One region of the Mesorhizobium sp. CO1-1-7 genome, then DNA from elsewhere that is predicted to be linked to it. Evidence: predicted binding sites of a transcription regulator. Region 1 holds the regulator's gene; each other region holds the start of a gene.

What was found. The regulator PhoB, encoded in region 1, activates phosphate uptake and scavenging genes when phosphate is short. The targets are predictions, from matches to a motif close to TGTCATNNANCTGTCAT.
Region 2: the regulator PhoB is predicted to act here: its motif matches at 2,812-2,828, upstream of LB516_RS04010 (toxic anion resistance protein).
Region 3: the regulator PhoB is predicted to act here: its motif matches at 4,343-4,359, upstream of LB516_RS01340 (ceramide glucosyltransferase).
Region 4: the regulator PhoB is predicted to act here: its motif matches at 3,301-3,317, upstream of LB516_RS11555 (PhoX family protein).

The regions. Positions count from the first base shown of each region.
Region 1 covers NZ_JAIUHA010000008.1:246,896-254,578, forward strand. The annotation lists gene LB516_RS19435 (CHASE domain-containing protein) at 1-294, opposite strand, end outside; gene LB516_RS19440 (ATP-binding cassette domain-containing protein) at 435-1,259, opposite strand; gene LB516_RS19445 (sugar ABC transporter permease) at 1,270-2,622, opposite strand; gene xylF (D-xylose ABC transporter substrate-binding protein) at 2,859-3,899, opposite strand; gene LB516_RS19455 (ROK family protein) at 4,165-5,400, shown strand; gene phoB (phosphate regulon transcriptional regulator PhoB) at 5,403-6,092, opposite strand; gene phoU (phosphate signaling complex protein PhoU) at 6,112-6,819, opposite strand; gene pstB (phosphate ABC transporter ATP-binding protein PstB) at 6,845-7,648, opposite strand; gene pstA (phosphate ABC transporter permease PstA) at 7,645-7,683, opposite strand, start outside.
Region 2 covers NZ_JAIUHA010000002.1:109,213-116,895, reverse strand. The annotation lists gene LB516_RS04020 (5-bromo-4-chloroindolyl phosphate hydrolysis family protein) at 1-97, opposite strand, end outside; gene LB516_RS04015 (substrate-binding domain-containing protein) at 109-1,680, opposite strand; gene LB516_RS04010 (toxic anion resistance protein) at 1,692-2,771, opposite strand; gene LB516_RS04005 (TCR/Tet family MFS transporter) at 2,906-4,069, opposite strand; gene LB516_RS04000 (TetR/AcrR family transcriptional regulator C-terminal domain-containing protein) at 4,182-4,802, shown strand; gene LB516_RS03995 (alpha/beta hydrolase) at 4,830-5,489, opposite strand; gene LB516_RS03990 (OpgC family protein) at 5,691-6,887, shown strand; gene LB516_RS03985 (substrate-binding domain-containing protein) at 6,906-7,683, opposite strand, start outside.
Region 3 covers NZ_JAIUHA010000001.1:295,908-303,590, forward strand. The annotation lists gene araD1 (AraD1 family protein) at 1-343, shown strand, start outside; gene LB516_RS01330 (2'-deoxycytidine 5'-triphosphate deaminase) at 484-1,578, opposite strand; SAM riboswitch at 1,737-1,814, shown strand; gene LB516_RS01335 (O-succinylhomoserine sulfhydrylase) at 1,871-3,061, shown strand; gene LB516_RS01340 (ceramide glucosyltransferase) at 3,092-4,243, opposite strand; gene apaG (Co2+/Mg2+ efflux protein ApaG) at 4,463-4,855, shown strand; gene LB516_RS01350 (Hsp33 family molecular chaperone) at 4,930-5,961, opposite strand; gene argF (ornithine carbamoyltransferase) at 6,126-7,037, opposite strand; gene LB516_RS01360 (aspartate aminotransferase family protein) at 7,054-7,683, opposite strand, start outside.
Region 4 covers NZ_JAIUHA010000004.1:459,368-467,050, forward strand. The annotation lists gene LB516_RS11535 (hypothetical protein) at 1-263, opposite strand, end outside; gene LB516_RS11540 (sensor histidine kinase) at 432-1,823, shown strand; gene LB516_RS11545 (response regulator) at 1,820-2,482, shown strand; gene LB516_RS11550 (hypothetical protein) at 2,615-3,103, opposite strand; gene LB516_RS11555 (PhoX family protein) at 3,380-5,383, shown strand; gene LB516_RS11560 (hypothetical protein) at 5,517-5,741, shown strand; gene LB516_RS11565 (flavin-containing monooxygenase) at 5,774-6,961, opposite strand; gene LB516_RS11570 (phosphatidylglycerol lysyltransferase domain-containing protein) at 7,405-7,683, shown strand, end outside.

The DNA of each region.
Region 1 (7,683 bases):
GAAGCCGATGCCTCGCAGGCCGGCGAAATTGTTGTCGACATCCAGCGCCTTGAAGAATGCCTTGAACTCGTTCTGGGAAATATCGCCGTTGCGTGCGTCGAACAGGGCCTGTGTCGAGCGCAGCAGCGACAGGTGCAGGTCGATGCGGCTCTCGATCCGGTTGAGGGCGTCATCGGCCGCCCCTTCGAACTTGATGCGGGCGGCTTCCTGCGTCGCGAAATAAGCGAACCCCGCCATGGTCATGCTGATCAGTGCAACGGCAATGAACGCGACGATTGGAAAAAGCTTCTTCAACGGATGATGCGGTCCATGAGCAAAACAGGACCTTTTATGGGCAAGTCGCCGGGCCAACACAATGGTCAGGCCACACCATCGTGATCACTGGCATATCACGTGACCGGCAACGGGGCGTGCCCGAAGCGGCCTGACCGGCCTCAGGCGGCGATCTTCAGCGCGCCCGGCCCCGGTATGGCACCTGGAGGACATTTGCCCAGGATGATCATCCCAAGCACCTCGTCCTGCGTGACGTCAGTCGTGCGGGCGGTACCGACCACCTGGCCATTCTTCATCACGCAGACACGGTCGGCCAGCTCGAACACGTCGTGGATGTCGTGGCTGATCAGGAAGATGCCGATGCCATCGGATTTGAGCTGCCTGACCAACTCGCCGACCTGGGCGGTTTCCTGGGGCCCAAGTGCCGCCGTCGGCTCGTCCATGATCAGGATGCGGGCATTGAACAGGATCGCGCGGGCGATCGCCACCGATTGCCGCTGACCGCCTGACAGCTTGATCACCGGCTCCTTGAAGCGCTGGAAGCGGGGATTGAGCCGCCCCATCACCTTGCGCGCCTCGGCCTCCATGGCGAGGTCGTCGAGCGTGCCCCAGGCGGTCATCAGTTCGCGGCCGAGGAACAGGTTGGCGGCGGCATCGACATTGTCGGCCAGCGCCAGCGTCTGGTAGATCGTCTCGATACCGTATTTCTTGGCGTCGCGCGGGTTGGAAATCGCTGCCTCCTCGCCATTGACGAAGATCTGGCCCGCATCGCGCTTGTAGGCGCCGGACAGGATCTTGATCAGCGTCGACTTGCCGGCGCCGTTGTGGCCGAGCAGTGCCACGACCTCGCCGGGGAAAAGATCGATCGAGGCGTCGTCGACGGCGCGGATGCCGCCGAAGGCGATCGAGATGTTGCGCATGTCGACCAGCGGCGTGCCAGTGGGCGCAGTTGTGAGGGCCCTTACGGGAGCGGTTTTGTCAGCCATGGTCGTATCCCTAAACCCGCTTACGATAGACGGTGTCGAGCCAGACGGCGATGACCAGCACGGCGCCGACGACGATGCTCTGCAACGGCGAATCGACACCGAGCAGCACCATGCCCGACTGCAGCGACTGCATCAGCAATGCACCGAGCATGGCGCCGATGATGGTTCCCGAGCCGCCGGCAAGCGAGGTGCCGCCGATGACGGCCGCGGCAATGACCAGCAGCTCATCCAATGTTCCCAGCACATTGGTGGACGAGTTCTGCCGGGCCGACGAAATGGCGGCGGCGATCGTGGCCAGCACGCCCATGATCATGAACACCTTCATGGTGATCCAGCGCGTGTTGATGCCGGCGAGATTGGCCGCTTCCGGATTGCCGCCGATAGCAAAGACATAACGGCCGAAACGGGTGCGGTTGGTGATGAAGGTCATGACCAGACCGACGGCGACCGCCATCAGCACCGGTATGGCGATGCCGTGGGCGATGAACAGCCCGCCCTCCGGCACGGTGATGTTGTTGGCGGCCGCGTACCGGTTCACGATCCCGATCGGCCATGGATAGGAGTTGGCTAGCCAGACCGCGCCCATGATGACGGCGCAGGTGACGACGCCGAGCAGCGTCTCGGCCCAGATCGGCCGCAGGGGGAAGCGGAAGCGCTTGCGCTGGACCCGCCCGTTGAACAGCGCGAACACGACGGCCAGGCAGGCGACGATGCCGACGACCCAGCTCCAGGTGGCGCCGATCGATCCGGCCGGTCCGCCGCCCATAAGCTGGAACGTGGCGTCGAGCGGTGCCACCGTCTGGCCTGACGTGACCCACCAGGCGGCGCCGCGCCAGACCAGCAGGCCACCCAGCGTGACGATGAAGGCCGGCACTTCGAGATAGGCGATGACGAAGCCCTGGAAGGCGCCGATCAAAAGCCCGAGCGCCAGACCGATGACCAGTGCCAGGACCCAGATCCATGGGTTGCCGAGCTCAAGTCCTACGAACCGAACCAGGAAATGTACCTGCGCAAAGCCCATGACCATGCCGATCAAGCCCTCGGCGGAACCGACGGACAGGTCGATGTTGCGCATGACGATGACCAGCACCATGCCGCAGGCCATGATGGCGACCGCGGACGTCTGCACCGACAGGTTCCACAGATTGCGTGGCGTGAGGAACGTGCGGCTGTCGAAATCGAGCGGATTGACGCCAAGACGCAGGCTCGAAATCATATGCAGCGCGACCCAGATCAGCAGCAGCGCGCCGATCATGCCGAGCATGCGGGTATCGATCTCGGTCGCCTTCAGGAAACGCGCGACCGCGCCGAGTTCCGACGCACGCGCCGTATCGGCCTGCGAGGTTGAGGTCGTGTCGGTCATGATGTCCTCCCAGCGGCTTGCCGTCTGACGCGGAGCCGGACCAGAGCCCAGAAGTTAGCCGCCAGCGGCGGAAACACAAATCTTGTCGGGAAAACGCCGCGGCTTGGAAGCAATTCCAGGAAAAGTGCGTAAGGGTTTTTGTCCGGAATTGCGAAGACAAGAAAATTGGAACGGCCAGTGTTCAGAACACTGACCGTTCCACGCCGCGGCGTTTCCGACTTTTCAGGCGATCAAGCTCAGTTGCAGGCCGCGACGCTGCCCGCGGCAACGCCCGTGCAGACTTCGTCCTTCTTGATCCAGCCGGCGTCGATGACGAGGTTGAGATTGTCCTTGGTGATGGCCACCGGGGTCAGGAACAGCGACTTGACGGTGTTGCCGCCAGGCGTCGTGAAGTCCTTCACGCCGGCGATGTCGGTCATCTTCTTGCCGTCGGCGAGTTGCGAGGCGATCTCGGCGGCGTTCTTGCCGAGTTCGCGCGCGTCCTTCCACACCGACACGGTCTGGGTGCCGAGCGCGATGCGGTTGAGCGCGGCGTGGTCGCCGTCCTGGCCGGAGACCGGCACGGTGCCGGCGAGCCCCTGCGCCGTCAGCGCCGCGACGACGCCGCCGGCGGTGCCGTCATTGGCGGCGACCACGGCGTCCACCTTGTTGTCGTTGGCGGTGAGGAACTGTTCCATGTTCTTCTGGGCGTTGGCGGGCAGCCAGCCGTCCGTATAGGCTTCGCCGACATTCTTGATCTTGCCGCTGTCTATGGCCGTCTTCAGCAATTCCATCGAGCCCGAGAACAGGAAGTCGGCATTCGGATCGGCGCCGGAGCCCTTGATGAAGACGTAATTGCCCTCAGGCTTCACCTTGAACACTTCGCGGGCCTGCATGCGGCCAACTTCCTTGTTGTCGAAGGTCAGGTAGAAGACGTCCTTGTTCTCGATCAGGCGGTCATAGCCGACGACCGGAATGCCCTCGTCGAGCGCCTTCTGTACCGCCGGGCCGATGGCCGACGCGTCCTGCGCCAGGATGATCAGCGAATTGGCACCCTGCGAAATCAGGCTCTCGACATCGGTCAGCTGCTTGCCGGGATTGGACTGCGCATCGGCGGAAATGTACTTGTCGCCCGCGGCCTCGATCGCCTTCTTCATGGCCGCCTCGTCGGTCTTCCAGCGCTCCTCCTGGAAGTTGGACCACGACACGCCGATGACCTTGTCCTTTGCCTGCGCGACCGACGCCAGCGTCAGCGACATGGCGACACCCGCCAGAATGGCGACTGTGAATCTCTTCATGATATCCTCCCTGCGCCCGCGTGTGGCGCGACCAAACTGGCCCTAAGGCCGGCACAAAGGCCCTAATTTTTTCGAGCCTCGAAAAAACACTGGTCCATCGCCGGAACACTGTCAACATCGATTCTGACGGATTTTGAGGTGCCGGAAGCCTTTTTTCGAGCCCCGCAATAAATAAATGACAGCCCCAGCCGCTTCTGCCAGTATTCGACCCGTGCCGGAGGTGTTCGAGGGGGCGTCAAGAACCGCGGCGACGGGGAGGGAAATCATGTCGGTCGGAATCCGCCACGACGATCTGCGCCGGCGCAACCGCGCAATGGTGATTGGAGCCGTGCGCCGGGGTGGCCAGCCCTCGCGCACTGAGATCGCCGCCACCACCGCCCTGAGCCACTCGACCATATCGGCGATATCAGCCGACCTGATCGGCGAAGGTATCCTGAGCGAAGGCAAGCCGAACGAGGCCGGCTCACTGAAACGCGGCCGGCCGCAGGTGGGCCTTTGTCTCAACCCCGAGGCCGCGGCGGTCATGACCGTGGTGCTGTCGCTGAATTTCCTCTCCGTCGCCGTCATCGACTACGCCGGCCAGGTGATATCGGAGGAGCAGCGCCGGCTGGACACGCTGACCATGTCGCGCGAGGCGCTGATCGGCGAATGCGTGGCCATCGTCCGGCGCCGCCTCGAGGATCCCGACCTCGATGTCGCCAGCATTGCCCGCATCGCGCTGGCGATCCAGGGCATCACCGACACCGAGGCGCGCGCCATGCTGTGGTCGCCGATCACGCCGCAGACGGACATTGCCTTCGCCGATATACTCGAAGCCGAATTCGGCATCCCCGCCACCATGGAGAACGACTGCAACATGATGGCTGTGGCGCTGCGCTGGCGCGACCCCGAGCGCTACCGCGACGACTTCATCGCCATCCTGCTCTCGCACGGCATCGGCATGGGCCTAGTGCTGAAGGGCGAGCTGTTCACCGGCACCCATTCCTCAGGCGGCGAGTTCGGCCACATGATCCATCGCCCCGGCGGCGCGCTCTGCCGCTGCGGGCGGCGCGGCTGCGTCGAGGCCTATGCCGGCAACTATGCCATCTGGCGTAATGCAGGACAGATGGGTGAGGACGCCAAACCGGTCGACGTCAGCGACGCCGACATGCGCGCATTGGCGGCCACGGCGCGCGAAAGAGACGGACCGGAGCGCGAGGCCTATCGCAAGGCCGGCGAGGCGCTGGGCTATGGCCTTGGCAGCTTGTTCGCGCTGATCGATCCGGCGCCGGTTGCGATGGTCGGCGTCAGCGCCGCCGCCTTCGATCTGATCGAGCCGGCCTTGCGTGAGGCCATCGCCCAGACCGCCGGCGGCCAGCATTCGACGTCGATTTCCTTCGATACAGAGCCGAACGAATTGCCGCTGATCCGCGAGGGCTGCGCCATGCGCGCGCTCACCTTCGTCGACCAGGAGATCTTCGCGCCGGGCGTGCAGGTGAGATCCGGCAAGAACGTGGCCTGATCTCAATCCTCGCGGATTGCGTAGCCCGCGCCACGGATGGTGCGTATCACATCGGGCATGCGGCCATTGTTGACCGCCTTGCGCAGGCGGCCGACATGCACATCCACGGTGCGCTCGTCGATGTAGATCGTCTCGCCCCAGACATTGTCGAGCAACTGGCTGCGCGAGAACACGCGGCCGGGATGGCGCATCATGAATTCGAGCAGCCGGAACTCGGTCGGTCCGAGCCGGATCTCGCTCTTCTTGCGATAGACCCGGTGCGATTCGCGGTCGAGCACGATGTCACCGACCTTGAGCACGCTGGACAGCACTTCCGGCTTGGCGCGGCGCAGCAGCGCCTTGACCCGGGCCATGAATTCCGGCGTCGAGAACGGCTTGACCAGATAGTCGTCGGCGCCGGTCGAGAGGCCGCGCACGCGGTCGCTCTCCTCGCCGCGCGCCGTCAGCATGATGATCGGCAATCGCTCCGTCTCGGGCCGCATGCGCAGGCGCCGACAGAGTTCGATGCCGGAAACCGCCGGCACCATCCAGTCGAGCACCAGGAGGTCGGGCACGTTTTCCTGGAGGCGTATCTCGGCTTCGTCGCCGCGTGTCACCACCTCGACCTGGTAACCCTCGGACTCCAGGTTGTAGCGGAGGAGCACGCCCAGCGGCTCCTCGTCCTCCACCACCATGATGCGTGGCGCGATCATCGATCGATCATCCCTGCCGTCAAGCCGCCGGCACCGACATCGCCGTCTCGTCCTGCTTCGGACGGTTGGCGGGCAGTTGCGTGCCGGTCAGCACATAATACGCATTCTCGGCGATGTTGGTCACATGGTCGCCGATGCGTTCGAGATTCTTGGCGGAGAACAAAAGATGCGTGCAAGCCGTGATGTTGCGGGGATCCTCCATCATGTAGGTCAGGAGTTCGCGGAAGACCGAAGTGTATTTGACGTCGATGCGTTCGTCGTCATTCCTGAGCTTGGCGAGGGCGGCGGCATCGCCGGCCGCATATTCCTCGACGACGCCCTGCACCTGGATCAGCACCAGCTGCGCCATGGAGTCGATGGAATGCGACAGGTCGCGCGGCGTGGCGGTGAGGCCGACCGAGCCGACGCGCTTGGCGATGTTCTTGGCAAGGTCGCCGATGCGTTCGAGATCGCCCGCCATGCGGATCGAGCCGACGACATGACGCAGATCGTCGGCCATCGGCTGGCGCTTGGCGATCAGGGTGATGGCGCGATCATCGAGTTCGCGCTGGCGCGCGTCCATGATGGCGTCGTCGGAGACCACGCGCTGTGCCAGCGCGTTGTCGGAATTCAGCAGCGCCTTGGTGGCGCCGCCGACCATCGTGCCGGCGAGATCGCCCATGTCGCTGATCAGCCTGCTGATCTGTCCGAGATCCTCGTCGAAGGCTGCGACTGTGTGTTCGGCCATGATCCTGGTCCTCGTATGCGTGAGATCAGCCGAAGCGGCCGGTGATGTAGTCCTGCGTGCGCTTCTCGCGAGGCGACGTGAAGATTTTCTCGGTTTTGTCGAATTCGACCAGCTCGCCCAGATACATGAAAGCCGTCTGCTTCGACACGCGCGCGGCCTGCTGCATGTTGTGGGTGACGATGACGATCGTGTAGTCGGCCTGCAACTCGTCGATCAATTCCTCGATCTTGGCGGTCGACAATGGGTCGAGCGCCGAGGCCGGTTCGTCGAGCAGGATGACCTCCGGCTTGACCGCCACGGTGCGGGCGATGCAAAGCCGCTGCTGCTGGCCGCCCGACAGGCTGAGGCCGCTGGCATTGAGCTTGTCCTTGACCTCGTTCCACAGCGCGGCGCGTTTCAACGCCTGCTCGACACGGCCGTCCATCTCGGCCTTGCCGATCTTCTCATAGAGCCGGACGCCGAACGCGATATTCTCATAGATCGACATCGGGAACGGCGTCGGCTTCTGGAACACCATGCCGATCTTGGTGCGCAACAGGTTGAGGTCCTGCGAGCGGTCGAGAACGTTCTGGCCGTCGAGCAGCACCTGACCCTCGGCGGTCTGCTTGGGGTAGAGCTCGTAGATGCGGTTGAAGACGCGCAGCAGCGTCGACTTTCCGCAACCCGACGGTCCGATGAAGGCCGTCACGCTGCGCTCGGGCAGCGACAAGGTGATGTCTTTCAGCGCCTTCGACTGGCCGTAGTAGAAATTGAGGTTCTTGACCTCGATCTTCGCCTTGGCGGCTGCCTCTGTCGCAATCGTCATGTCTGGAGACAACATCTGGCTCATTTGTCCTCTCTGCGTCCGGTCAGGCTGCGCGCAAA
Region 2 (7,683 bases), on a different contig from region 1:
ACGGGAACTGGGTCAGAAAACCCAAGCCGACAAGCAACACCGCAGATATCCCGCCCGCCGCGATCCAGTTCCAGTCATTGCCGAACAAGCCACGCATCCCGGCAGGCTCTAATTGTAGCCGCGCGCGGCGCGGAAGGCGCCGGCCAGATCGCCGCTGCCATCGAAGACCCGTGCCGAGGTCGCCTTGGCGAGACTGTCGAGCTGGCTCTTGTCGGCGTCGCCGAAGGTGACGCCGAAGACCGGCACGCGCACGGCGGCGTTGCGCCAGTGAGCGAGAAACAGGTCCGCGCCGCCATCGGTGCGGCCATCGGTCATGATGACGATGGCCGGGAGGTATTTCGAAAGATCCGCCGTGGCAACGATCTTCTGCAGGGCCTGGTCGGCACAGGCATACATATCGGTGCCGCCGCCGACGCGTTGCTGGGCAACGTCCGCCAGCAGCTCGCTCTGGCCCGCCGAGTCGCCTTTCGCCTCGAATGTGTCGCGCACGACAGCGTCGAAAGGCAGCACGAAGATGCGGTCGGACGGCGTCCATTGCACCAGCACCTCGCTTGCCTTTTCCGGCGTGAACAGGAATTGGGCGGCGGCCTGCAACTGTTTCTCGCCCTGGTCTTCCATCGAGCCGGAAAAATCGAAGCACAGCGCCGTCAGCGAAGGCTTGCGCAAGGCCTCCTGGTAGAGGTCGAGCGCCTTGCGGATCACGGCCGGCTCCGGCATGCGGATCGACGTCACCAGCTTGCCGGGATCAAAATTCCAATCCGGCTCGGCGGCGGCCTGGATGGCCGCGCCGCCGAGCGGCAGCCGCCGACCGGTATCGGCGATGCGTTTGCGTGCCGCGTCCGACTGCAGATAGGCGAGAAGGTCGGTGAAGAATTTTTCGACATCGGCTCCGCGTCCATGATCGATGAAACCCAGCGGCGAGTCGCCGACAGCGACGCCGTCGGCCGGATAGATGGCATAGAGCGGCTCGTTGCCCATCTGCTTGAGTTTGTCGTTGGTCTCCTTCAGCGCCGCCTCGTAGTTCCACATCGCGTCGTAGACGGTGCCCTTGCCGGCGCTGTCGACGTAGAGATCGGCGAGCCAGCCCGACGAACCGGACGAGCGCTCGACGCCTTGCAGCAAGGCACTTACCGCATCGTGCACGGCGGGATTGTCGAGGTCGCCCGGCTCGATCACCTCCTTGCCGCCGAGCGCGCTGGAGAGCATTGCGAGATAGGCGCTGGCGCCCGAATTGGACTGCGTCGCCGACGTCATCAGGAATTTCAGGTTGCCGTCCTTCACCGCGGCCAGGATGTCCTTCATGAAGACCGGCTTGCCGACCCAGCCGAGTTCGGTGGCCTTGGATTTGCGCACGCCCAGAATGACCGGCATCTGCGCGATCGACGTCAGGTTGCGCACCTTGCGGCCGCTGTCGAACAGGTCGACCCAGACGCTGGAGGCCGGCCAAACCGCATCCTTGTCGAGGCCGCCAGGCTTTTGCAGTCCGAGCCCGATGTCGAGCGAGCCTTGATAGGAAATGGTGCAGGTCGCGCCTTGCTTGGCGCAGAATTCCTGGACGATCGGCTCCAGCACCGTATTCTCGGAGCCGGAGACGATCGAGAATTGGACTTGGCTGGAATTGCAGGCCGTCAAAAACATCGCGAAGGCGAGCAGCAGAACGGACGTCAGCGTCTTCGGCATGGCGGTTCCGATCAGGACTGGGTCAGCGCTTTCTTCAAGTCGATCGTCATCTGGTCCATCTGTTTTTCGGCGTCGGCCCGCTTCTGGCGGCCCTCCTGCTGGACTTTCAGCACACCTTGTACCGTGTCGATGAGATCGCGATTGGCCTGCGCCAGTGTCTCGACGTCGACGATGCCGCGCTGCGCCTGTTCCTCGACCGAAATCGCCTGGTCCTTCATCATTTTCGACGTTTGGCGGATCATCTCGTTGGTTGCGTCGGTCACGGTCTTTTGCAGTTCGAGCGCCGACTTCTGGTTGGTCAGCCCAAGCAGGATGACCATCTTCTGCTTCCATGCCGGCACGGTCAGCGCCGAGGTTGCTTGCAAATTCTCGATCAGCGTCTCGTCGCCCGACTGGACGATGCGGATCTGCGGCAATTGCTGGATGCCGAGCTGGCGCGCCTGCACCAGGTAGAAGATCCGCTTTTCCAGGCGGTCGAGCGCCTGCACGGCGTCCTGATAGGTTTGCGCCTCCAGCGTGCCTCCAGTGTCGCCGCTAGCGGTATCCGCCGCGGCCTTCAGCTTCGGCAACTCGTTGGCGCGGTAGTCATCGACGAATTTCTTGCCGGCCTGCACATAGGCATCGAGCTTGAGGATGGAGCCCTTGGTCTGCTCATGGAGGTCGTCGAGCACGGCAATGTCGCGCCGCAGCGTGTCCTTGTGACGGTCGAGTTCGAGGCCGATGCGATCGATCTGTCCCGCCACGTCCTCGTATTTCTCCTTGAAGCGCTCGAGCCGCGCCTTGAACGAGGAGAACAGGCCGCTGAGGAAACCCTGGTCCTTGAGCGAGGCCGGATCGAGATTCTTGGCCTTCATGATGATGTCGGTCAGGAGATCGCCGGTGTCGCCGAGGTCCCGGTTGCGCAACTGGGACAATATCTTGTCGGCATAGTCGCTGACTGCCTGCTGGGCACGGTCGCCATAGACAGAAATGCCGGCACGGTCTCTGACGTCGATCGTGCTTTCGATTCTGGCGATGTCGGACGGATCGGCTACGATTGCCGGCAACGTCGAAGTATCGTCGAGCAGAGTGATGCTGTTCTTGTCGGCCATGCAGACTTCCCCTCGGTAACAGCATCTCGATAGGTAATCTGTGACAGTGATATGTCGCCGCTGTGGAAAACGGTAGTCCGAGGCCGTTTTCGGCGGTGAACAGTGCCGTCTTCCGGCCTAGCGTCAAGAAATATCTATTCGGCGGCCTCCCGCACGGCTGGAGATGACCCGGTTCGCAGGAGCAATGGCAGGCACAGCACATAAAGCGCCGCCCCCGCGATCCAGACTGTGCCGGGAAAGACGGTGCGCGTGCGGAAATAGAGCATGGCGATGATGAAGGGCCCGAACACCGAGACCAGGCTGGTCATGCTGGTGAGCACGCCCTGCAGCCGTCCCTGATGGTCGGCGCCGACGCGTGAGGTCAACAGCGACTGCAATGCCGGAGCTCCGATCCCGCCGAGACAGAACAGCGGCAGCAGGGCGAAGGCCATCCAGCCCTGCCAGGCCAGCGCTATCGATATATAGGCCGTGCTGTCGGCGAGGATGGCGATGATCAGCGCTGCTTTCTCGCCCCAGCGCTCGGTGATCGGCCCGGCAACAAAACCCTGGGCTCCAGCATGGAAGAGCCCGAACAGCGCCAACGAGATGCCGACGGTGAACAGGTCCCAGGCGAATTTGCCTTGGACATAGAGCACCCAGATGGTGCCGCCGACTTCGCCGACCAGGGCAAGAACGGCGAAGGCACCAAGCAGCGGCAAAAGGGCCGGGAAAGTCAGCGCCCAACGCAACGGCGCCAGCGGGTTGAAAGACGGCATTTCGCTTGCGCCGCCCGCGCGCTTCGGTTCCGGCAGCAGGAAGAAAGCCAGTACCAGGTTGATCCCGTTGAGTGCTGCCGCAACCAGGAAGGGCGTGCGTAGCCAAACGTCACCAAGCAGGCCACCGAGCGCCGGACCGGCTATGAAGCCGACGCCAAAGGCGGCGTTGAGATGGCCAAAACCCCGAGCACGACGATCCTGGCTGCTGATATCTGCCATGTAGGCGGAAGCTACCGCCATGCTGGCGCCGGTGACGCCCGCGATCAGCCGGCCAACGAACAGCAGCGGCAGTGTTGGCGCGAAGGCCATGAACAGATAGTCCGCCATCGATCCCGTGAGCGAGACGAGCAAGACCGGCCGACGGCCGTAGCGGTCGGACAGGGCGCCGAGCAGCGGCGAAAAAAGCACCTGCATGGCGGCGTAGGCCGACAGGAAGGCGCCAAAAATCCAGCCGATATCGTCGACATGGCCGACCGTGCGCAGCAAGCCCGGCAGCACCGGCATCATCAGCCCGACGCCCACGGCGTCCAGTGCCATCGCCATCAGGACGACGAGATAAGCTCTTTTCACGATCGGACTCAGGAATTTATCGTTGATAAGGAAGGTTTATCACTGATAAATTCACGGCGCAAGCTGGAGGACCAGACGGATTCGCATGAAACTGGACAAGACGATGATCGTCGACGAAGCGCTAGGCTTGCTCAACGAGGTTGGCATCGATGCGCTGTCGACCCGCCTTTTGGCGCAGCGGCTCAAGGTGCAGCAGCCGGCACTCTACTGGCATTTCAGGAGCAAGCGCGCCTTGCTCGACGCGATGAACGAAGAGATCTTGCGGCGCGGCCATCGGCATCGAACACCACGGCTCGGCGAGACCTGGCAGGATTTCGTGCGCAAGAATGCCCGCAGCTTTCGCAGCGCCCTGATTGCCTATCGCGACGGCGCGCGTGTCCACGCCGGCACGGAAGCGGATCCGCAAGAGCTCGGGCACTTCGAGCGGCTGCTGGAATTCCTGGCGGGCGAGGGCATGGCGGCGATTCCAGCCATGGAATTGCTGATGACGGTCGGCCGCTACACGGTCGGCTGTGTCACAGAGGAGCAAGCCGAATATCCGTCAGGTCCGGGGCGTGGCGAAGCGCTGGATGCCGCGGCGCATGATCATCCGCTCTTGCGCGAAGCCTTGGCGCACTACCGTGCCGGCGGACACGAGGCGCTGTTTGAAAGCGGGCTCGCCCTGCTGATCGCCGGGGCAGAAGTTCGAATGGTGGCCAAACGCTGATTGGGCAGCGAGCGGTCGCAAAGGCGGTCAGCCTCCCTGCGCAGCTCCGGCCAGCCATCGCTCGACGATCGCGGCGTCCGGGTCGCCGATTTCGTGGCCTGATGAAACGATCCGGGCGTCGATCTCGCTACCGTGCCGGCTGAGCAGCGTCACCAGCGCCAACGCGAAAGGCCCGTAGGTCTCGTCCGCCGCCCCGGCAATGATCAGCGTCCGTGTGCCCATGAGGTCCGTTGAAGGCACCTTGTCGAGCACCGGCATTGGCCTCAGCAGCGCCGCGCTCCGGACAATGCCGGGATGGAGCAGCATCAGGCTCGAAACCAGATTGGCGCCGTTCGAATAGCCAAGGAATGTCGCGTGGGCGAGATCGAGCCCATGGCGCGCGGCGACTTCGCTTGCGAATGCCGCGAAGGCGGCGGTTTCGACACGGATGCTTTGCTGGCCGAAGCGCGTCGGCGTGATTCGCTCGAACCAGCGAAAACCGTCCTCCTGCGGGATGCGGCCCCGTACCGCGATCAGGGGGGCGTCGGGCGCGATGCGCCTCGCCAGCGGCACCATGCTTGTCTCGTCGACACCCGATCCATGCAGCAGGAACAGGCACGCGCGGCCGCTTTTGCCGGCACCGAGGAGGCGATAAGGAAAGGCTAGATCCAGCATCGGAGGGCCATTTTCGACACTGGCGCCAGTCATACCGCATCCCGTTGATTATATGAGGTTTCGCTCAATTTGCCGGCTTCAAAACGCAATATTTTCATGCTCCGCGAAAGTTGATTGAACCAGGCTCATTCCGGCCCGTTTCTGCGCCGATACACTCCCTGTGGGAGAAATCGAAGCGGTGCGTCGGGGGTCGCATTGCTGGACATGAACAACCAGCTTTGAGGCCTTTTGTCGATGACTACCCCTGTTTCGCCAGATCGCGATTTGCGTATCTTGGAACGCGACACGCGTATCGATGTATTGCGCGCGCTGGCACTGCTCACCATCTTCGTCGACCATGTGCCGGGCACGGCTTTCGAGACCCTGACCTACAAGAATTTCGGGTTTTCGGACGCGGCCGAGGCGTTCGTGCTGATATCAGGCATTTCGGTCGCGCTCGCCTACGGCACAAAGTTCCGGCCGGGCGGCCGGCTTCTGGCGACCTTGAAAATGTGGCGGCGGGCCGGCGTGCTCTACGTCGCCCACATCGTCACGACGATGGTGGTGATGGCCCTGTTCTGCGCCGTGGCGGTGTTTGCCAGGCGGCCGGAACTGCTGACGCTCATCAACATCGAGCCCTTGATGAAAAACACGCCGCAAGTGCTGGTCGGCATCGTCACGCTCGGCCATCAGCTCGGCTACAACAACATCCTGCCGGTCTATGCAGCGCTGCTTTTGATGGCGCCGGCGTTCGTCCTGTTCGTCAGCTCCAGGCCCGTCGCGGCGCTTGTCGTGTCCGGCACGCTATGGCTGGTTGCCGGAATTTGGGAGATCGCTCCGCCCAATTACCCCGAGCCCGGTTTCTGGTTCCTCAACCCGTTGTCCTGGCAGTTCCTGTTCAACATCGGCCTTGCCGCCATGCTGCATGTCAGGCGCGGCGGTGTCATTCCGGTCAACCGCTGGCTTGTCGGCGCGGCCGCGACCTATGTGCTGGCGGCTCTGGTGTGGGTGCATAGCCCGCTCTGGGGACAGTTAACGTGGTTCAACCTGCCGGTGGTGATCGGCGGCTTCGACAAGACCTTCCTGTCGTTGCCGCGGCTGTTGCACATCCTGGCGGTCAGCTACCTCGTCGTCGCCCTGCCGACGGTGTCAAACCTGTTCCGCACCAGCCCCGACCATCCGCTGGCCATACTGGGCAAAAGATCGCTGCCGGTCTTCATCGCCGGCACGGTGATCGCCATGGTCGCGCAGGTGATGACGCTGATCAATCCGGGCGGGCTCGTCTATGACAGCCTGCTGATATCGGCCGGCATCGCCATGCAGTTCGCGCTCGCCTTCTATCTCGAATGGCTGTCGACCATCGGCGGTTCGGGCAAGGCCCGCACGGCCCAAACGGTTCCCGCGCCGGTTCGTGCGCCTTTGGGGACTGCCATGGCAAGAGCCAATCGGTAGGCGGTTCGGCCGTGCGGTTCAGCCGCGTGGCGAGGCCGTCGAGGCTCGCACGATCAGTTCGACCGGCAGTTGATGCCGGCTGACCGGCCCGTCGCTCTCCAGGATCGCCCTGACGGCAAGGCGGCCCATCTCGGCAATCGGCTGGGCGATCGTGGTCAATGGCGGCTCGGACACCGCTGCTTCCGGAACACCGTCGAAGCCGACGATGGAAACGTCGTCAGGCACGCTCAGCCCGCGTGCGCTCAGCCATTCGAGCGCCACCAGGGCTATTCTGTCCGACATGGCCAGAATGGCGGTGGGCGGCGTGTCGGAGGCGAAGATGGTCTCGAGCCCCGCCTTCGTGCTCGCCACGTCGTTGGCGGTCTCGTAGACAGGCACTTTGGTTATGTCGACGCCAACCCGCGAAAGCTCCCGGAGATAGCCGGTGAGGCGGTCGCGCGTTCCGGCATAGGTCGCCGCCCGAACCTGTTCGGCCGAAACAAGGCCCGTCCTGTTGTCGGCGAAGGGCAGGGCCATGACGGCGAAGCGGCGATGGCCGAGATCCGTGAGATGGCGGGCCGCCATGCCGGCGCCGGCGATGTTGTCGACTCCGATCGCGGCGACCGAGCCGTCCTCGGAGTCGAGGTCGAGCGCGACGAAGGGCAGCTTGCGCTCACGTGCCAACTCCACCAGGCGCGAGCCACCTTCGATGCAAAAGACGATGAAGCCGTCGACCAGAGCGCTCTGGATGTTCCAGGCAAGCTGCTCGTTGTTGGCGGCCGAGACCAGGGAAATGCCGGCTCCGGTCGCATCGCAA
Region 3 (7,683 bases), on a different contig from region 1:
CGGCCCGGAGATCCTGATCGGAGACCTGCCTTCGGACATCCGCGGCACGTCGCGCATCCTGCGCGACGGCAAGGCATTGTGGGAAAAGCCCTTCCTGTCGGGTGAAACGAACATGTCCCACACCATCGCCAATCTCGAACACCACCACTTCAAATATTCGGCCTTCCGCCAGCCTGGCGACGTGCATGTGCATATGTTCGGCACCGCGACGCTATCCTTCGCCGACGGCATCAAGACGGAAGCCGGCGACGTGTTCGAGATCGAGGCCGGGGATTTCGGACTGCCGCTGCGCAACCCGCTCGAGATCGAAAAGCCGGTGAAGGTGTCGGTGAAGGCGCTTTGAAGCCATGAGCGCGTGATTCCCTCTCGTGGGGAATGGCTGGCAAGCCAGAGCGGGGCGCTGTCCCGCCGATCTAGCAATAGGTTTCCGTCACGTCCCTGCCGGGCATCTCTCCCACAAGAGCGAGGTCGGCAGCTTCAACCTTAGCGCACGGCGCGGAAATGCTTTGACAGCTTCAGGCCCTGCGCCTGGTAGTTCGAGCCGAGATCGGTGCCGTAGAGCGCCTGCGGTCGCTTCAGCATATGCTCGTAGACCAGCCGGCCGACGATCTGGCCGTGGTCGAGAATGAACGGCACTTCGTGGCTGCGTACTTCGAGCACCGCCCGGCTGCCGGTGCCGCCGGCCGCCGAATGGCCGAAACCCGGATCGAAAAAGCCGGCATAGTGGACGCGAAACTCGCCGACCAGCGGATCGAACGGCGTCATCTCGGCGGCGTAGAGCGGCGGCACATGCACCGCCTCCTGGCTGACGAGGATGTAGAACTCGTCGGGATCGAGCACCAGTTCGCCGGCGCGGCTCTTGTGGATCGGCTCCCAGAAGTCGAGGACATCCTGCGCGGCGCGCTTGTCGACATCGACGAGGCCGGTGTGGTGCTTGCCGCGATAGCCGACCAACCCATCCTTGTCGCCATTGAGGTCGATCGACAGCGCGATGCCGCCGCCGGAAATGTTCGGCGGCTCCGTGGCGACCAGCATCTCGGCACGATGCAGCTCATGCAACTCGGCTTCCGAAAGCAGCGCGTTGCCGGTGCGAAAGCGGATTTGAGACAGGCGCGAACCCGTGCGCGCGATGATCGGAAAGGTGCGCGGGCTGACCTCGAGATAGAGCGGACCGTTGTAGCCGGCGGCGATCTTATCGAACTCGTGGCCCCGATCGGTCATGACGCGGGTGAAGATGTCGAGCCGCCCGGTCGAGCTCTTGGGATTGGCCGAGGCCGAAATGTCAGCCGGCAGGGCCAGACTTTCGAGCAGCGGCACAATATAGACGCAGCCGGTTTCGAGGACCGCGCCTTCGGTCAGACTGATCTCGTGCAGTTGCAGCCGATCGAGCTTTTCCGACACCTTGTGGTTGGGACCGGGCAGGAACGAGGCGCGAACCCGCCAGGCCCTTTCGCCCAATCTGAGATCAAGGCTTGCCGGCTGGATCTGGTCGGCATCGAGCGCGCGCGGCGACTTCAGCGCGCCGGACCGGAACAGCGCCGAAATGTCCTGATCGGGAAGAATGCCTGTCTGCCGCAAAGTCTGGCTCCGCCCCAAGACTGGTCTCTTTCGTTGCAGGTTCTTGTTTGTTGCAGGTTCTTGCCGCAAAACCGCCGGGCACTTCTGCGGAACCTGCCTTGGTACAAACGTCTTAATGAAGCCGGCAATTGACGCAAGCGTGGCGCGGGTCTAAAGGGTCGTTATCCCGTGGTGATTTGGCCGGTCGGCTTGCAGCCACGTTAAACAAGTCGCTAAAGGACCGTCGGGCCGCAAGGCCGTATGGACCGGTTGCGACTTTCGCGGCCGGTTTTTTTGTGTCTGGAACAAAGCGATGAGCACCAAGAAGCGCAACTGGAAACCTCAGACGGCACTCGTGCATGGCGGAACCCTGCGTTCCGGCTTCGGCGAAACCTCCGAGGCGATGTACCTGACCCAGGGTTATGTCTATCAGACGGCGCAGGCCGCCGAGGCCCGCTTCAAGGGCGAAGAGCCTGGTTTCATCTATTCGCGCTACGCCAACCCGACCGTCGACATGTTCGAAAAGCGCATGTGCGCGCTTGAAGGCGCCGAAGACGCGCGCGCCACGGCGTCGGGCATGGCGGCGGTGACGGCTGCCCTTCTGTGCAGCGTCAAGGCCGGCGACCACATCGTGGCCGCGCGCGCGCTGTTCGGCTCCTGCCGCTGGGTGGTCGAGACGCTGGCGCCGCGCTATGGCATCGAGGCAACCTTGGTCGACGGCACCGAGATCGCCAATTGGGAAAAGGCGGTCAGGCCGAACACCAAGCTGTTCTTCCTGGAAAGTCCGACCAACCCGACGCTCGAGGTCGTCGACATCGCCGCCGTCGCCTCGCTTGCCAATTCGATCGGCGCGCGGCTGGTCGTCGACAATGTTTTTGCCACGCCGCTGCAACAGAAGCCGTTGCAGCTTGGTGCGCACATCGTCGTCTACTCGGCCACCAAGCACATTGACGGCCAGGGCCGCTGCCTGGGCGGCGTCATCCTGTCGGACAAGAAGTGGATTGACGAGAACCTGCACGACTATTTCCGCCACACCGGTCCCAGCCTGTCGCCGTTCAACGCCTGGACGCTGCTGAAGGGCCTGGAAACCTTGCCGCTGCGCGTGCGCCAGCAGACCGAGAGCGCCGGCAGGATCGCCGACTTCCTGGCCGGGCAGCCGCAGATCGCCCGCGTCATCTATCCCGGCCGTGCCGACCACCCGCAGGCCGATATCGTCAAGAAGCAGATGTCGGGTGGCTCGACGCTGATCTGCCTCGACGTCAAGGGCGGCAAGCCGGCGGCCTTCGCCCTGCAGAACGCCCTCGACATCGTGCTGATCTCGAACAATCTCGGCGACGCCAAGAGCCTGATCACCCATCCGGCGACGACCACCCACAAGAACCTCAGCGACGAGGCCCGCGCCGAACTCGGCATCGGGCCCGGTACGCTCAGGCTGTCGGTCGGCCTGGAGGATACGGACGACCTGCTGGAAGATATCGCGCAAGCCTTGAAGGCCGCCAAATAGGTTTCGTCCAGGCAGCGTCGTCAGCAGCGATCAAGCGCTCGATGGCGTCTCCTCCAGTTCCGCCGTCTTGGTGCGGATGGTCATGGCGTTGCCGCGCCAATCGACGGCGCCGCCGAGCCAGCCGCGCGCCCAGATGGCCGGGAGCATGACGTCCCGCGCGACCGTCGCCGCGATCATGCGCGTCGAGACGTGCCAACCCTTGGCCAGGGCCAGAGCGCATTCCGGAAGATAGAACGCCGCCAGCACGGCAATCGCGGTCGCCCAGAGACTAATGCCGGCGCTCGCCGCGGCAATCAGCGCAAGAACCAGCGGGACCGCCGCACCAGTCAGGATCTCGGGCGCGAAGAACAGCGGGAAAGTGACGCGGCGCAGGCGCGCCCAGCGGGCCTGGCGCGACCAGATCTCGCCAAACGTGCGCTGGCCGAGCGGCTGCTCGAAGGGGGCGGCAACGAGGTTGACACGCAGGCCGAGGCCGTTCACCAGCTTGGTTGCGGCGGCGTCCTCGGCGATCTCGGCGGCCAGCGCGCGTATGCCGCCATTGGCGTCCAGCATCGGCTTGTTCCACAGCATGCTCTTGCCCTGCGCGAAGCCGAGGCCGAGCGCCGCGCCGGCATACTGCCAGCGGGCCTGCAATGTGTTGAGGAAGGCGCATTCGACATCGGCCCAGAAACCATCTGGCCTGGAGCCGATCGGCGTCGAGCAGACAAGGCCGGTACCGTGCTGCCACGCCGCCATCATGTGCTCGACATAGTCCCTCGGCATCAGAACGTTGGAATCGGCAAGAATGATCCAGTCGTGGCGCGCCGCTTCCCAGCCTTTGACGCAATTGTTGAGCTTTGGATTGGCACTGACACGGTCGTCGCCGATCAACAGCCGGGCCGGCACCTGCGGAAACCGGGCAATCGCCCTGTTTATCAGTTTGACCACCGGGTCGTCGGCATGGGCGACGCAGAAGATCAGTTCGTAGCGTGGCCAGTCGAGCGCGAAGGCGCGTTCCAGCGTCTCATGTGTGAATGGCTCGGCGCCGCGCGACGGGACGACAATCGACACCGCCGGCGATCTGCCCGCCGGCGGGGCGATCGTGGTGCGCCGTTTCAGCTGTGAAGCGGCAAGCAGGATGCTGGCAGCGTTTGAGAGGATGAGTGCGGTCGAAAGCGAGGCGGATATGAGAGTGAGTTCCATCGAGATCTGGTCACTCCGGAAGTCGGCCCGCGTCGCGGCCGTTTTCAACAGTTCGACAGAGGGCCGAGTCGCCCGGTTCGCGCACACCACCATTGTCGTGTGTCACTTAAATGACATTCTTTGCCGGCACCTGCGTTTCAATCCCAGGCGCGACAAGACGCGCACGTTGACCTGCTCACCGCGAGCGTCGAAAGTCGTCGGATTGTTTTGGAGCCGCTCATGTACCGCGCCGTGACGCGCAACATCGAAGTGCAGGTCAGGCCATTCTATCTGGAGGATCGTTCGGATCCCCAGGAGAACCGCTACGTCTGGGGCTATCAGATAACGATCGACAACCAGTCTGACGAGTTCGTGCAGCTTCTGTCGCGCTATTGGCACATCACCGATGGTGCCGGCCGGATCGAGGAGGTCCGCGGGCCGGGCGTTGTCGGCGACCAGCCGGAACTCAATCCCGGCGACAGCTATCAGTACACGTCCGGCTGCCCGCTCTCGACACCCTCCGGGATCATGGTCGGACGCTACACGATGCGCAACAAGCGCGGCGAGACGTTCGACATCGCCATCCCAGCCTTCTCGCTCGATCTGCCGGGGACAAGGCGCACAGTGAACTGAGCGCCGACGGTCGCGCCGCCCCTCAGCCGCCCTTCGGGCACCTTCTCCCCGCGGAACGGGGAGAAGGAAAGGCTTTACTGAGCCGCAAACTCGGCCGGATCGAAGTCGTACTGCGTCGAGCAGAATTCGCAGGCGACATGGATGCCGCCATCCTCGGTGCTGTCCTTGATCTCTTGCGCTGAGAAGCCTTCGAGGATGCCACGGATCTTGTCGCGGGAGCATGAGCACTGGTCGGCCACGGGAACGCCGCCGAAGACGCGCACGCCATGCTCGTGGAACAGACGATAGAGCAGCCGCTCGGCGCCTATGGTCGGGTCGATCAATTCGGTCGGCTCGATGGTGCCGAGCAAGGCCAGGAGTTCCTGCCAGGAATTATCGGCCGGATCGTGGACTTCCTCGCGCGGATCGCCGTCCCCACCCGGCAGGTCCGGAATGCGCATGCGCTCGGGCGATTGCGGCAGGAACTGCGCCAGGATGCCGCCGGCGCGCCATTGCTCGCGCGCGCCGCCGATCCCGGGCGTCAGCAGCTTGGCGACCGAGAGCCTGATGTCGGTCGGGATCTGTTCCGACTGACGGAAATAGGTGCGCGCCGCGTCTTCCAGCGTTTCGCCGTCGAGCTGGACGATGCCTTGATAACGCTGCGTATGGGCGCCCTGGTCGATGGTCAGCGCCAGCACGCCGCTGCCAAGCAGCGTCTGCTGGGACGTCTCGCCTGCCGCGACCAGTGCTTCGAGCCGATCCGCATCGAAGCGTGCATAGGCACGCAGTGCCGAGGGCGTGGAGAAGTCCGCGACCAGCATGTCGACAGGCCCGTCGGTGCGGGTCTGCAGGATGAACTTGCCTTCGAATTTGAGCGAGGTGCCGAGCAGAACGGTCAGCACACAGGCTTCCGCCAGCAGGCGGGCGACCGGCTCGGGATAATCGTGGCGGCCAAGGATGGCGTCGAGCATCGGCCCAAGCTGGACCGTGCGGCCGCGCACGTCGAGCGGACCGACCTCGAAGGGAACGACGTGATCGTCGCCGGCGTAGCCGAACTCGCCGAGTTTGGGGTGATGTTCAGTCACTTGATGGCTTTCCAACATGACAAAGCTCCAGGGCGCGGCCATGCGGCCCTGGTGGGCACATGCGTCCAAACGCGCTTGATTTGCGTGATGCGGCGCAGATAGGCATCGCGCCGCCGCAGATCAAGCGCCTGGGCATTTCAGGCGCCTGGGCATTTCGGGCGCCCAAGACACTTCAAGCCCCAAGACACTTCAAGCACCAAGACACTTCAAGCACCGAGGCACCAGGCAAGCACTGCCTTCTGGGCATGGAGCCGGTTCTCGGCCTCGTCGAAGACCACCGAATGCGGCCCGTCGATGACCTCGTCGGTCACTTCCTCGCCGCGATGGGCCGGCAGGCAGTGCATGAACAATGCATCCGGCTTGGCCTTGGCCATCAGCGCCGCGTTGACCTGATAGGGCGAGAAGACATTGTGCCCGCGAGCACGGTGTTCCTGCCCCATCGACACCCAGCAATCGGTGACGATGCAGTCGGCCTGGTCGACGGCTTCCTCGGGCGAGCGGGTGAAATGCAGCTTGCCGCCATGCGCCTTGGACCAGTCGACATGCTTCTGCGCCGGTTCGCTGCCTTCGGGCACAGCGACGTTGAGATTGAAGCGGAACCGTGCCGAGGCCTCGAGCAGCGAGTGCAGCACATTGTTGCCGTCGCCGGTCCAGGCAATCGTCTTGCCGGCCACCGGACCGCGATGCTCCTCGAAGGTCATGATGTCGGCCATCAGCTGGCAGGGATGGGTGTCGTCGGTCAGCCCGTTGATCACCGGAACGGTGGCATTCTCGGTCAGCTCCAGCAGCCGCTCATGCGAAGTGGTGCGGATCATGATCGCATCGACGTAGCGCGACAGCACCTTGGCGGTGTCGGCGATTGTCTCGGAGCGGCCGAGCTGCATCTCGGTGCCGGTCAGCATGATGGTCTCGCCGCCGAGCTGGCGCATGCCGACGTCGAAAGAAACGCGCGTGCGCGTCGACGGCTTGTCGAAGATCATGGCCAGCACCTTGCCTTCGAGCGGCTTGCTCCGCTCGCCGGCCTTGAGACGCGCCTTTCGCGTCACCGCATCATCCAGCATGAAGCGCAAATCGCCTTCGGAAACGGTGGAAAGATCGGTGAAATGGCGAACTGACATCAGGAATGGTTCCGGATTACTTCGCGGCGGCGGAGGCGATCGCCTCCGACAGGCCCTTGGCGCCGGCGCGGATGCGGTTGAGCGCTTCGTGAATCTCGGCGTCGGTGACGGTGAGCGGTGGCAGCAGGCGAATGACGTTGTCGCCGGCCGGAACCGCCAGCAAATGCTGGTCGCGCAGCGCCATGTTCACCTTGCCGTTGGGCATCGCGCATTTGAGGCCGAGCATCAGCCCGGTGCCCCTGATATCCTCTACAATTTCGGGGAATTCGTCGGCTATCGAGGCTAGCCCCTGCTTCATCAGCAGCGCCTTGCGCTGGACATCCTCCAGGAAGCCGTCTTCCAGAACGACGTCAAGCACGGCGTTGCCGACCGCCATTGCCAGCGGATTGCCGCCGAATGTGGTGCCGTGCACGCCGGCGGTCATGCCGACGGCCGCCCCGTCGGTGGCAAGGCAGGCGCCCATCGGGAAGCCGCCGCCAATGCCCTTGGCGATTGCCATGATGTCGGGCGTCACCGCGGACCACTCATGCGCGAACAGCTTGCCGGTACGGCCAATGCCGCACTGGACCTCGTCGTATATCAACAACAGGCCGTGCTGTTCGCAGAGCTGCCGCAGCCGCTTGAGCGACTGTGTCGGTACTGGGCG
Region 4 (7,683 bases), on a different contig from region 1:
AACGCGTTGACGCGCTCGCCGAAGAACACCAGCGCAACGACATTGACCGAAACCAGCTGGATCACCGCCGAGAGGCTGAACGATACCGACATGCCGAACTCGCGGATCAACCGCAGCATGATCAGATTGCCCAGCGAATAGAGCGCCAGCGTCAGCAGGATCTTGCCGAGGCTGGGCGCCAGCCCCCATTGCTTGGCGGCGGTCGCCGCCAGGAGGAAGATCACCGTCGAAAAGCCGAGCTGCAGAAGTCCCGAAAAACTCAACGTCCCGTCCCCCTCGAAGCGCCTTTTGCCTGATATCGCCGACCTTGTTTCCGAAGCGTGCCGGAACGTCAAGCGACGTCGTTCAAACGAGGGTCTTGGCAACGGCGAGACTGAAGCTCAATGTGCCGGAATCGCCCAGCCTGTCGATAGAGGGGCGGTCAGGGGTTCATGATTCGTATTTTTCAGAACTTGGCGCGGCGCTGGAGCGAGCTTTCCCTTGCCCTGCAATTCGTCGTTGCCGGCGGTTTTGGGCTGCTGGTCGTCATGGTGATCGTCGGGACTTGGGTGACGACGCAGATCCGGGACGGCGTCACTCGCAATTCGGCCGCCACGACGGCGCTCTATGTCGACAGCGTGATTGCGCCGCTGCTGCCCGACCTGCGCAAGAGCGAGGAGCTCAGCGCATCCGTCAAGCAGGCGCTCGACGAGACGCTCGGCCAGGGCGCGCTCGGCAAACGCCTGGCATCCTTCAGGCTCTGGCGCCGCGACGGCACGATCCTCTATGCGAAGGACTCGGCTTTGACGGGTCGCCGCTTCGACCTGAACGACAATCTGCGTTCTGCCTTCCAGGGCAGCGTCGTTGCCCAGTTCGATACGTTCGACGAGAACGAAGACAAGGAGCGGGCCGCGGGTGTGCCGTTGCTCGAGATCTACAATCCAGTGCGCGAGCCCTGGTCCGGCGAAGTGGTCGCCGTCACCGAATTCTACGAGGTCGCCAGCGATTTCAAGGCTACCCTGGCTTCCGCCCTGCTGTCGAGCTGGCTGGTCGTGGCCGGGACCACCTTGACGGCATTTCTGCTTCTGTCGGGCATCGTCCTGCGCGGCAGCCGCATTATCGACGATCAGCGCGGGGCGCTGCGCCGCCAGGTGTCCGAGCTGCAGGGCCTGGTGACACAGAACAGCGCCTTGCGGCATCGTGTGCAGCGGGCGTCCCGCCGCGCCACCGCGCTCAACGAAAGATATCTGCGCCGGATCGGCGCCGACCTGCATGACGGCCCTGCCCAGCTCGTGGCGCTGGCCGCGCTGCGCATGGACAGTCCGGTGTTTACCGGCGACGGGCATGGCAGCGAAGGCCGCTCGACCGAAATCGCCATGATCCGCAAGACACTGGAGGATGCGATGCGCGAGATACGCGGCATCTGCACCGGCCTGGTCCTGCCGCAGATAGAAACGGCGGCGGCGGCGGACGTGCTGCGGCTGGCCGTCGAGGAGCATGAGCGCCGGACGGGCACATCGGTGACGCTTACGATGCCGAGACATTTGCCGGAGCCCGGCGCTTCTGAGAAGATCAGCATCTATCGTTTCGTGCAGGAGGGGCTGAACAATGCCTACCGCCACGGACGGGGCAAGGATCAGGCGGTGCGTGCAGGCATGAAAAATGGTAGGCTTTTCGTTGAAGTATCGGACGGCGGACCGGGCTTCGATCCGGCGCGGGCCGAGGGGTTGGGCCTTGCCGGCCTCAGGGAGCGGGTTGAAAGCATTGGCGGCCAATTCGAAACACTCACAGGGCCGAAAGGCACGAAGCTGGTGATCCGTCTTTCGGTCGAGGAGCAAGCATGATCGGCGCCATCCGCATTGCCATTGTCGACGATCATCCGCTGTTCCGCGAAGGCGTGACGCGCAGCCTGTCGGAGATCGGCGGCTTCGAGATGGTCGGCGAAGGTGCGACCGCGCAGGACGCGGAGCGCATCGCCTCGACCATGCAGCCCGACATATTGCTCATCGACATTTCAATGCCGGGCGGCGGCCTGGCCGCGGTTGCCAGCATCCTTGCCGACCATCCCGCCCAGAAGATCGTCATGCTGACCGTTTCAGAGGCGAATGCCGATGTGACCAAGGCCTTGAACGCCGGGGTGCTCGGCTATGTCCTCAAAGGCGTCGGATCGCGTGCGCTTGCCGATATCCTGCGCAACGTGGCGGCCGGCGAAAGCTATCTTTCGCCGATGCTGTCGGCCCGGCTGCTTTCCGACGTGCAGTCCTTGCAGCCCGCCAACGGCGTGGCGGACCGGCTGCGGCAACTCACCGGCCGGCAGACCGAAATCCTGCGGCTGGTGGCGGAGGGACTGAGCAACAAGGAAGTCGCCTTACGCCTGGAGCTGCAGGAGAAGACCGTCAAGCACCACATGACGGGGGTGCTGTCGAAACTCAACGTGCGAAATCGTACTGAAGCGGCCCTCATCATGCGCGAGTTTCGCGACCGCGACAGGGACCGTTCGTAGCCATCGTGGAACGCCGCGAAACGAGGTCACCTCCGCCGGGGGGCGGCGGAGGTGACGTGTGAAACTGGTCATTGCCTGTTGACCAGCTTCACAAGGCGAAATTCATAGGGCCGAAATTCAAAGGGTCGAAATTCATAGCGCCTTGAGACGGCTGGCGTCGGCCGGTGTGGCACGGCGATCGATGATCGTGCGGCCGAGCTTATCCTTCATGCTGAAACGGCCGTTCTCGATTTTTTCCGTCAAGCCATCCGGGTGCTGAACTGTAATCTTGTTGCCATCCACGTCGACCGTGTCGCCGGTCGTGGCGTTGACATGGCTTGTGCTCTGGTTGCCCTGGCCCTTACCCTTTCCGCTATTCCCGCCGCCGCTGTTACCGCTATTGCCGTTGCCGCTGTTTCCTCCATTGCCGCTGTTGCCGCCACCGCCACCGCTGTTACCGCCACCGCCATTCCCACCGTTGCCGCCACCGCCGTTGCCACCCTTGTCGGCATGTGCGGTCGCGGCATCGATTCCAGGCACGAAGCCATGGAAGACGATTCCATAGGGAGCGATGGTCAGCGCCAGGACGGCCGCCGATCTGAGAGCCAGACGGCAACAACGGGCCGTGATCGATCCACGCATACTGATCTCCGTCGATTGAGCCGGCGCGCCCACCCCAACGTTGCAGTGCAACAACATCGCCGAAAGACGTGGTGACCGGAAGCGACCTCCGACCGTTGCGTTTGTCCCCCAGGACCTTTGCAGGCGCAAGCTTGGACCAAAGTCCCAGGCGAGGCGTGAAAAATCGGTCTCGTGGGCGAGCGGCAGCGGAGATACCATGTCACGAAAATGTGATCAGCCTGACGTAAGGCGGTCGAACAGGCAACAAGCTCCAGCCAAACCAAGCCAGAGGTTCCCATGACCGAACATCGCTCCCCCGACGCCCGATTCCGCACCAGCCTGCTCGAGGAAAACGAAGGCCCGGCCAACAATCCCAGCGAGAACCGCACCATGGGCGAGATCATCGCTGCGCGGTTCTCGCGCCGTGGCTTCCTCAAGGGTTCGCTTGCCGTTTCGGCGATCGCCGCCACCGTCAGCCCGCTGGCCATGATCGCCGCCGACGATGCCCGCGCCGCGGAAGGCTCAGCGTTCAAATTCGACGAGCTGGAGGCCGGTATCGACGATAAGCACCACGTCGCGCCGGGCTACGACGCCGACGTTTTGCTGCGCTGGGGCGATCCGCTGTTTGCCGATTCGCCGGAATTCGACCCGACGAAGCAGTCGGCGCAAGCCCAGGCCAAGCAGTTCGGCTACAACAACGACTATGTCGGTTACATCCCGCTCGATGGCTCGGCCGAGCATGGCTTGCTGGTGGTCAACCACGAATACACCAACCCGCATCTGATGTTCCCAGGCATCGTCAAGATTGTCGAGAAGGACGGCAAGAAGTCGGCCGAGGTGGCGCCGCTCTCGAAAGAGCAGGTCGATGTCGAGATGGCCGCCCATGGCGGCACCATCGTCGAGATCCGCAAGGATGGCGGCAAATGGCGGGTAATTCGCGACGGCAAGCTCAACCGCCGCATCACCGCCAACACCGAGATGGCGCTGTCGGGCCCGGTTGCCGGCCATGACCGCGTCAAGACCAATGCCGACCCGTCCGGCGTCAAGGTGTTCGGCACCATCAACAATTGCGCCGGCGGGGTCACGCCCTGGGGCACGTATGTGATGTCCGAGGAGAACATCCATGGCTATTTCTCCGGCGAGCTGCCGGAGGGCCACAAGGAGGCCGCCAACTACAAGCGCCTCGGCATTCCGGAAGGCGCCTATGAATGGGGCGCGCACTATGACCGCTTCAGCCTGGCCAAGGAGCCGAACGAGCCCAACCGCTTCGGCTGGATCGTCGAGGTCGATGTCAACGACCCGGCCTCGGTGCCGCGCAAGCGCACCGCCATGGGCCGCTTCAAGCATGAGGGCGCCGAATCGATCGTCGCCAAGGATGGTCGAGTGGTCTTCTATCTCGGCGACGACGAGCGCTTCGACTATGTCTACAAGTTCGTCACCAAGGGCATGTTCAACGCCGGCGACCGCGCGGCCAACAAGGATCTGCTCGACGACGGCACGCTGCATGTCGCCAAATTCGCGGAGGACGGCTCGGTCGAATGGATGCCGATCGTGTTCGGCCAAGGGCCGCTGACGGCGGAAAACGGTTTTGCCGGCCAGGCCGACGTGCTGATCGAGACACGTCGCGCCGCCGACCTCCTTGGCGCCACCAAGATGGACCGGCCCGAAGACATCCAGCCCAATGCCAGCAACGGCAAGGTCTATGTCATGCTGACCAACAATTCCAAGCGCAAGGCCGATCAGGTCGACGCCGCCAACCCGCGTGCCGAAAACGCCTTCGGCCACATCATCGAAATCGTCGAGGACGAGGGCGATTTCGCCGCCGCCAAAGGCAAGTGGGAAGTGCTGCTGAAATGCGGCGACCCGTCGGTGGCCGCCGTCGGCGCCACCTTCTCCACCGCGACGACGGCCCATGGCTGGTTCGGCATGCCCGACAATTGCGCGGTCGATTCGGCCGGGCGCCTGTGGGTCGCCACCGATGGCCAGGGCCCGAAGGCCACCGGCCGCACGGACGGCCTGTGGGCGGTGGACACGGAAGGATCGGCGCGGGCGACCTCGAAGCTGTTCTTCCGCGTGCCGATCGGCGCCGAAATGTGCGGCCCGCTGTTTGCGCCGGACGACCAGACCGCCTTTGTCGCCGTCCAGCATCCGGGTGACGGCGGCGAGGATTGGGAAGCGTTCGGCCGGCCCTCCTATTATGAGGACCTGTCGACCCGCTGGCCCGATTTCAGGCCCGACATGCCGGTGCGGCCGGCGGTGGTCGCCATCACCAAACAGGGTGGCGGCAAGATCGCCGTCTGAGGTCGGGCGAGACAAAAATGAGAGGGGCTCCGGCGATCCGGGGCCTCTCTTTTGTGCGATATCATATTCAAGCCTCGGGAAAGATTGGCAATTTACACGTGGCGCCCTAGATCGTGATCAGGAGATCATCGCCATGCCCAAGTCGATCTACGACCGTGGCCTGCTCAAACCTGACGAAGTGGCCACCTTGCAACGTGTCTTCGACGAGGCCTGCCGCCGACGGCAAGCGCATCCCGAATCCGTCGAGGCGCGTGAATTGGCGCTCACCTTGCTGGCCCTCTACAATGCCGGCATGGTCGACGAGGAGATGCTGACCGAGGCTGTCGGTTTCCGGCGGCTGGAGCCGAAATCGGCGTGACGCCGACGGCAAATGTTGTCCTATGCGGTCGCTCAGCGTGAGGCGCCGGAGGGGCGGGATGAGCCGGCGATCCGCGCAGCTATCGCCTTGGCCAATATGCCGGCATTGGCAAAGCAGCCGCGGATGCTCGGCCGCATGCCGGTGAACCACAGGCCGGGCAGTTTCGGATCGGCCTGGCCCCCGTTGAAGAGCGGAACGCCCTTCTCGTCGAGCACGCCGAGATTGCCGACCATCCGCTCCAGCCCGGTGCGGTAGCCCGTCGCGGCAATGACGATGTCGGGAGCGATCAGGCTGCCATTGGCCAGGATGACGCCGTCGCGGGTGAACTCCCGTACCCCGGGCACCACCACGATCCTGCCCGATTTGATGGCATCGACGGCGCCATCGTCGGCGGCGATCGCGGTATAGTCCGAGGTCAGGCGGCTGGCGCCGCCCGCGGGCGCGGGCGGCACGCCGAATTTGGTGAGATCGCCGAACACCAGGCGCTGCGTCACCGCCATCACCGCATCGGCGACGCGCAGCGGCAGGCGCGCCATGAGCGGCGAGAGGCGGTGCACGGCGATCTTGCCGACGCGCTTGGGCAAAAGGGCGGGGCCGTTGCGGGCCGACAGCCAGACAGCGGCGGTATCGACACCGGCCAGATGATTGAGTGCGTCGAAGCCCGAATTGCCGGCGCCCACAACCAGCACCTTCTTGCCCGCATAGGCCTGGGCATCGCCAAAATCCGCCGAGTGGATGATCCGGCCCGCGAACGCCTGCATGCCCGTCCACTGCGGCGTGAAGGGTTCCCGGTCGCGGCCGGTGGCCACAACGACATGGCGCGCCAGGCGCGAGCCGGCGCTGGTGCGCACGACCCAGTGATCGCCCCTGAACGTGATGGACTCGACGGAAACGCCAAACTCCACCGGCAAACGGTTCGCCTCATGGAAATCGTTCATATGGCGGATGACGACGTCCCGGTGCGGAAAGGCAGGGGTGCCCTTGGGATAGGCAAGGCCGGGCAGCGCCGAGAGATCGCGGTGGGTGTTGAGGTGCAGCTGCTCGTGACGCCGGCGCCAGGGCTCGGCCAGCCGGCTTTCCTTCTCCAGGATCGCCGTCGCCACGCCGGCCTTCATCAAGGCCCTCGCGACGGCCAGCCCGGCGGCGCCGGCGCCAATGACGATCGCCGGCTCGACCGTCACCGCCTGCTCCACCATCGATCTGCTTGTCGTATCAGCCATTCACTCTCGAACCCCATTCGCCCTCGCGGCAGCCCCTGAAGGCTCGCAGGCCGCTGTAACAGTTTGATCGCGCGCAGGACCCGAACGGCAACTCGATGCCGATTTTCGATGGTCCCACGCTGAGGCGGCTTCGCTTCCGGAGCATTCCGCCGCCCGTCGGAAACAGCCGGTCGCGCACCGCGTCAAAACCACGACATGGAGCGCATTACCCGCTTCCGTCCGAATACATCCAGCCCTATATGGCATATCGGCGGCATCGGCGATAATCAGGTCGCGGCAAAGTGATTGATTCGAGGTCCGGGGGCTGGCGGATCTCGTCACGGACGCGGGCATTCGAAACTGGCAACCCGATTTCGGCTACCCTGCGAAAAATCAAGACGCCGTGGCGCGTCTTGCGTGTCGTCGGACACGTCGCGCCATGGACGGCACGCGGAATCTCGACCATGCCCTCCTTGCGGATCTATTTCGACAACCTCCTTGAGGGAGCCTCGCCCAAGGTCGAGCGCCGGGCGCTGACGCATGTCGAACGGCTGGCGCTGGTGCGCCGCCATGGCGACTTCTCGCTCGCCTATTCCACCGCCGTGCAAAGCAAGCTTTCCTATTTTGGCGATGCCGACGGTTACATCGCCTTCGGCACCAAGATGAGGCATCATTTCGCGCTCGGCGATCCGGTGGCGGCGCCGGATCGGCGGCCCGATTACATCAGGCGCTTCGTCGAGAGC